Regions from separate parts of the Microbacterium sp. NPDC090007 genome, predicted to be linked through region 1. Evidence: predicted binding sites of a transcription regulator. Region 1 holds the regulator's gene; the other holds the start of a gene.
The links. Region 1 encodes LexA, which represses DNA repair genes until DNA is damaged. Its sites were predicted from a motif close to TCGAACANNTGTTCGA; they were not measured.

Region 1 (3,405 bases):
GGCGAGATCTCGACGATCTCGTCCGCCCCCTGCGTGCGGACGGCGATCACACGTCCGTCGTCGGTGGCGCCGAACCAGCGGGTGCCGAGCACCCACAGGCCCCCACCCGTGTCGGCGTCGGCCGGTGCGAGCGGCTGCGCGTCGCCGGCGAGGGGGTGGCGGAACAGATTCCACCGGCCGTCCGGATCGTCGGCGTAGAGCAGCTCGTCGTCGGCGATCCACACCGGTTGCAGGGGGGCGCGACGCGGACCCCCGGCCACCTGGTGTACCTCACCGGTCTCGAGATCCCGGACGCGGACCGCGGTGCGGTCCCACGGCATGGCGGGATGGTCCCACGCCACCCAGGCGAGATGCCGGCCGTCGGGGGACAGAGCGGGCTGCGCGAGGAAGTCGCTGCCGTCGGCGAGGGCCTCGACCGTCTGCGACCCGTCGGTCGCGATGCGCACGACCGCCCGAGCCGGCACGCGTGCGGAGCCGTGCGTCTCGCGGATCGCGAGAAGCGCCCCGCGATCGATTCGCAGGCCGCCGTGGCGCACCGCGTCGTCGGCGCCGGTGAGGGGGCGCGGCTGCCCGCCGGGGGTCAGCGCGTAGACGCGCTGGTCGCTCTTCTCGACGAAGTAGAGCTCGCCGTCGGGCGATGCCGCCCACGCGCCACCGCCGTACTCGTGCACGGCGGAGCGCGCGTTGAAGGGGGCGGGCAGAACGGTCTCGACCGCACCGTCGGCGCGGCGACGCCGGACCGCGACCCGGCCGGCCTCGGCCGGGGCGGATTCGCCCCACCACACCTCGCCGCCCACCAGCAGAGCCCCGTCGATGCGCGGCGAGGACGCGGCCACGGCCTCGGCCGTGAGCGGGGAGGGCCAGGATCCGTACGGGAGCGTGAGAGCCATGGCATCCACCCTACGCAGGGGGTCCGACAGCGCTGCGGGTGCGGCGCGCTCGACGATCGACCCCCGGGTGTTCTCACGCGTACGCGGCAGCGGATCGCACGGCCGCCGTCGGCCGGGCACGCGTCACCGTTCTCGGAGGAACGCACCCCCGTCGGGTGACCGCCTCACGATGTTCCGAGGTCGGTGCGTCCCTCCGAGAACGGGGCGAGGCGCCCCGCGCCCGCGCTGCGCGCGTCAGACGGTGCGCAGGACCGCGACGATCCGGCCGAGCACGACCGCCTCGTCGCCGAGGATGGGCTCGAAGGCGCTGTTGCGGGGCAGGAGCCAGGTGTGGCCGTCGCGACGGCGGAACGTCTTGACCGTGGCCTCGCCGTCCAGCATCGCCGCGACGATCTCGCCGTTCTCGGCCGTCGCCTGCGATCGGACGACGACCCAGTCGCCGTCGCAGATGGCCGCATCGATCATGGAGTCGCCCGACACCTTGAGCATGAACAACTCGCCCTTGCCCACGAGCTGGCGCGGGAGGGGGAAAATCTCTTCGACCTGCTGGTCGGCGGTGATGGGCACGCCCGCGGCGATGCGCCCGACGAGGGGGACCAGGGCGGCGTCGCCCAGAGCGGGCGCCGTGTCGGCGGGGTTCTCGGCGGCGGCGCCGGGGAGGTCGATCAGCACCTCCATCGCGCGGGTCTTGCCCGGGTCGCGCCGCAGATACCCGCTGAGCTCGAGCTGGTTGAGCTGATGGGTCACGCTCGACAGCGACTTCAGCCCGACGGCGTCTCCGATCTCGCGCATGCTCGGCGGGTAGCCGTGCCGGGCGATCGAGCGCTGGATGACTTCGAGGATCGCGAGCTGCTTGTCGCTGAGGTTCTTGCGCCGACGGGTCTGCGGTCGTTCGCGGCCGGCGGTCGTCGCGTCGGTCATCTGGGCTCCCCTCGCGCCGCGCACATCGCAGCGGATCTTCGAATGTCGGAGGTTGGTGATGCGGTCTCCGTGTCGAAACCGTATCCGGTGATCGGTACGACACGCACGGATCTCCGCGCGTGTCGCGTTCGATTCACGTCCGACGGATGGGTTGTTGACACCACCGCACTATCGAATATAGGTTCGGAATACAGATTCGCACCCCGTCCTCCCGGCCGAGGGTGGGGTGCGAATCTCTCCCCGTCAAGGAGCACACCATGAGCAGCATCGCCCTCACCGTCCCGACCACTCGCCTGCGCATCACCGCCCGCGGGCGTCGCGTCGTGGCGTTCCTGGTCGCCTTCCCCGTGGCCGCCGCGATCGGCATCGCCGCCGTGGGCGGCGGCTCTGCTCTCGCCTCCGGCGAGGTCGGTGCGCCCGCCGGGTCGTTCGCCGAGATCACGGTGATGAACGGCGAAACCCTCTGGTCGATCGCGCAAGAACTCGCACCCGGGGACGACCCCCGAGACGTCGTCGCCGAGATCACCCGTCTGAACGCCCTCTCGGGCGGGTCGGTCGCGGCCGGCCAGCGCATCGCCATTCCGGCTGAATACGCCCCCGGCAGCTGAGGATCCCCCCGTCGGGCGGATTTCACCGGGCACGCTGACGCGCGCGTCGACGCCTACGATGGGTGGGGTGACCGTACGCCTCGACGACCTTCCTCTTCGCGATGATCTGCGGGGGATGACTCCCTACGGAGCCCCGCAGGCGGCCCTCCCCGTGGCCCTGAACGTCAACGAGAACACGCATCCGGTCCCCGCCGAGGTCGCGGACGACATCCTCGACGCCGTCGCCCGGGCGCTGCGCGATGTGAACCGTTACCCCGATCGTGAGTTCACTCCGCTGCGCGAGGCTTTCGCGACCTATCTCGGTCACGGTCTCTCTCCCGACCAGATCTGGGCGGCGAACGGTTCCAACGAGGTGCTGCAGCACATCCTGCAGGCCTTCGGCGGTCCGGGCCGCACTGCGATGGGGTTCGCTCCCACGTACTCGATGTACCCCATCCTGACGCGCGCGACCGGCGCCCGTTGGATCGCGGGGGAGCGGGAACACGATTTCACCCTGAGCGCCGCCTCCGCCGCCGCGCAGGTGCGCGAGCAGCGACCCGACATCGTCTTCCTCTGCGCGCCGAACAATCCCACCGGTACCCCGCTGCGTCTCGATGTGATCGAAGCGGTCTACCACGCGACCGACGGTGTCGTGATCGTGGACGAGGCCTACGAGGAGTTCGCGCCGCGCGACGAGCCCTCGGCCCTGTCGCTCCTGCCCGGCCGGGAGCGGTTGGTCGTGTCGCGCACCATGAGCAAGGCGTTCGCGTTCGCCGGCGCGCGCGTGGGCTACCTCGCCGCCGACCCCGCCTTCGTCGACGCCCTGCGCCTTGTACGACTGCCCTACCACCTGAGTGCCCTCACCCAGGCCGCGGCCACCGCGGCGCTCGGACACGCCGACACGATGCTCGGCATGGTGGACGAGATCGTCGCGCAACGCGACCGCATCTCGGCGACGGTGGCGGCTCTCGGCTACACCGCCCACGAGTCCTGGACCAACTTCGTGC
Region 2 (3,405 bases), 820 kb from region 1:
CGGGGGCTTTCGCGCGCTTCCCGACGATGCTTCCGCCGGTCACTCATCGCTCGTCGCTCGTCGCTCGTCGCCCCCCGCGTGATTTTCAACGGCGTCAAAGTGTCGTGAGACGCGTTGGGTGGTGCTATTTGGCGCCGATGAAGCGCGGGGGGAGGGAGAAGGGATGGCGCGTCGAGCGAGGCGGCGGCGGGGGAGGGGGCATTCGGTGGCGTCAAAGTGTTGTGCGACGCGTTGGGTGGTGCCATTTGGCGCCGATGAAGCGCGGGAGAGGGAGAGAGAAGGGAGGCGGCGGTGGCGGCGGGTCGGTGGCGCTGATGTGTTGCGGCGTGCGTTGAGTCGTGCGAAATGGCGCCGATGAACGGTGGCGCGTGCGGTGTCAGAAGAGCGTCGGCTCGCTCGCGGGTGCCACGCGCGGGCGAGTGGATGCCGTTCCCCCGGTGGTCCGCACGGGTCCCTGGCCGCGCGGGGCGACGACCTGCCCAGCCGAGCGGGCGGCGAGGCCCGGTTGCGGGCGGCCCCGGGGGTGGTCGTCCTCGTCCCACCCGTCGAGTCTGTGCATCCGCAGCAGTGGTTGCATCCGCCGCCCGAGCCACGTGCGGTACGCCTTGGGCGCCTGAGACGCAACGCCCGGGTAAAGCCCCCGGTACGACGACACCAGGTGCGGGTGCTCGCGTTCGAGCCACTGCAGGAACCACTGCTTCGCCCCCGGCCGCAGGTGCAGCGCCCCGTAGACGACGCGTGCGGCACCCGCGGCGCGGATGCGCGCGAGGGCGTCGTCCAGCGCGGGGATGGAGTCGGTGAGGTGGGGGAGGATCGGCATGAGGAACACCGTCACCCGGAATCCGGCCGCCGTCGCGGCGCGCACCGTCTCGAGTCGTGCCTCGGCGCTCGGTGTGCCCGGCTCGATGGCGTGCTGCAGCGCGTCGTCGAAAACCGCGATGGACATCGCCAGCGACACCCTGACGTGCTGGGCCGCTTCGGTCAGCAGGGGGAGATCGCGACGAAGGAGCGTCCCTTTGGTGAGGATCGAGAAGGGCGTCGCGTTCTCGGTGAGGGCGCCGATGATGTCGGGCATGAGCCGGTAGCGGCCCTCGGCCCGCTGGTAGGGGTCGGTGTTCGTGCCGAGCATGACGGGTTCGCGTGCCCATGAACCGCGTCGGAGTTCGGTGCGCAGCACGTCGGCGACATTGATCTTGACCACGATCTGCGAGTCGAAGTCCGCCCCGTAGTCGAGATCGAGATACTCGTGGGTCTTGCGGGCGAAGCAATAGACACATTGATGACCGCAGCCCCGATATGGATTCACCGTCCAGTCGAACGGCATGGCCGATGCACCGGGCACGCGGTTCAGCGCGCTCTTGCACAGCACCTCGTGGAACGTCATGTCGGCGAACTCGGGCGTGGTCACTGACCGCACCAGGCCGTCCATGCGTTCCAGGCCGGGCAGCGCCGCCGCGTCGTCGACGCCCAACTGCTGTCCCTGCCATCTCATGCCGATAGTCGAACACATGTTCTACTCGGATGCAAGCGCGTTGGCCTCACCTTCGAAGGCCGGCCGTTCACCCGGTCGCCGGGGGCAGATTCACCCGGCGGGGGTCGACCCGGGCGGGCGCGCGGGAGAGAATGGGTCGAGTGACGTCCCCCGATCCCGAGCTCTCGCCCCGCCGCGCCGCGCGCGCCGAGGCCGAGCGTCTCGCGACGGCGGCGCTCTCTCTGCCGGTCGCACCGCCGGCACCCGCCGAACCCACGACGCGCCGACAGCTGCGCGAAGCCGCGACGGGCGCGATCGCCGTGTCGCCCGGCGTCGGACGAGCGCCGCTGCCGGCATCCGGTGACCCTCGCCCCGGCGTCCTCGAACGCCTGCGCGCCGCCGGCGCGACCCTGGCGTCCCTGCCCGCGCGTCGTCGTCGCCGGCTCGCGATCGCCGCCGGGTCCGCGACCGCGATCCTCATCGGTTCCGCTCTCGTCATCGGCACGGTGGCCGGATCCGGGGCGGATGCCACGGCATCCGCCACCGTCGACGATTCCGCCCTGACCGCCGCCGTCGCCGCAGGGCCCCCCGCCGTCCCCGACGCGGGGCTGCCCGTGCCCGAGGTGTCGGCCGTCGCCGCCACCGCGACCCCGTGCGACGACCCCGCGTTCGCCGCGGCCCTCGCGGCCGGGGACGACGCGGCGGCCCTCGCGGCCGCAGGCGGGGGGAGCGCGTTCCGTGCGGCGGTGGCATCCGGAATCGCCCCGTGCGTCTCGTTGAGCGACCCGAACCGCGAGTGGGTCGTGGTGAACAAGCAGCGCCCGCTCGACCCGCTCGACTACCGTGCGGGCGACCTGGTCATGCCGCAGAACGTCCGCGCTCTCGAAGACTCGGCCCTGCGCGCGGCGGCGGCGAACGCTCTGACCGCGATGGTGAAGGCGGCGTCCGACGCGGGGGCGGGTGAGATCGGCTACCTCAGTGCGTTCCGCTCCTACACCACGCAACAGTCCACGTACGCCGGCCGCGTCGCGGTCGGTGGAGTCGCCGAGGCCGACCGCGAGAGCGCCCGCCCGGGGTTCAGCGAGCACCAGTCGGGTCTGGCCGTCGACATCGTGCCCTGCGACGGCTCCTGCGGAACTCTTGACGACGTCGCGGCTTCGCCCCAGGGAGCGTGGGTGCGCGAGCACGCGTGGGAGTTCGGCTTCATCACGCGGTACGCCGAGGGGCGCGAGAGCGTCAGCGGCTACGAACCCGAGGCCTGGCATCAGCGCTACATCGGTCCCGAACTGGCGCGCGCGTATCACGAGGGCGGCTACACGACCCTCGAGGAGTTCTTCGGCCTTCCGGCGGCCCCGACCTACTGAGCGGCACGCTCGACGGCCGAGGCGCCGAGGCGCTAGATTCGAGTCCCTCCTCCGCCCGAACGGAAGACCTCGTGACCGGACTGTCCCGTCGTCAGTTCCTCCACGTCGCCGCTGCCGCCGCCGCCGCGACGGGGATCGGACTCGACACGCTCGCGGCCGCATCCGCGCGCGCCGCCACCGCGCCCGGAGCCCTCGCCGCCGGCATCCCCACCACCCTGCAGCAGACCATCCGTCAGGGGAGCCTCGTCTCAGGGCGCTACCGCGCGCTGACGACCGGACCGGGCGAGCCGTACCTGCCCCGCACCGACGTGCTGCGGCGGGCACCGTCGGCCGCCCGCACCGCAGCCCGGCGGTCGCTGCTGTACCTCGGCCACCTCTCCGACCTGCACGTGATCGAGGCGCAGTCGCCGGCGCGCATCGAACCCATGATCGTGCAGGACCATTCGGCGTGGGGCTCGGCCTTCCACCCGCAGGACCCGCTCAGTCCGCACGCGACCGCGGCGATGGTGCAGGGGTTCTCGGACGCGCGGTACAGCCCGCTCACCGGAGCCCCGATGAGCGCGGCGATCG

Region 2: the regulator LexA is predicted to act here: its motif matches at 1,501-1,516, upstream of ACIPVB_RS03745 (Rv2578c family radical SAM protein).

Annotation. Positions count from the first base shown of each region.
Region 1 covers NZ_JBIVFV010000001.1:1,614,779-1,618,183, forward strand. The annotation lists gene ACIPVB_RS07525 (S9 family peptidase) at 1-890, opposite strand, end outside; gene lexA (transcriptional repressor LexA) at 1,125-1,811, opposite strand; gene ACIPVB_RS07535 (LysM peptidoglycan-binding domain-containing protein) at 2,069-2,419, shown strand; gene ACIPVB_RS07540 (histidinol-phosphate transaminase) at 2,478-3,405, shown strand, end outside.
Region 2 covers NZ_JBIVFV010000001.1:796,211-799,615, forward strand. The annotation lists gene ACIPVB_RS03745 (Rv2578c family radical SAM protein) at 377-1,492, opposite strand; gene ACIPVB_RS03750 (M15 family metallopeptidase) at 1,633-2,835, shown strand; gene ACIPVB_RS03755 (TIGR03767 family metallophosphoesterase) at 2,907-3,405, shown strand, end outside.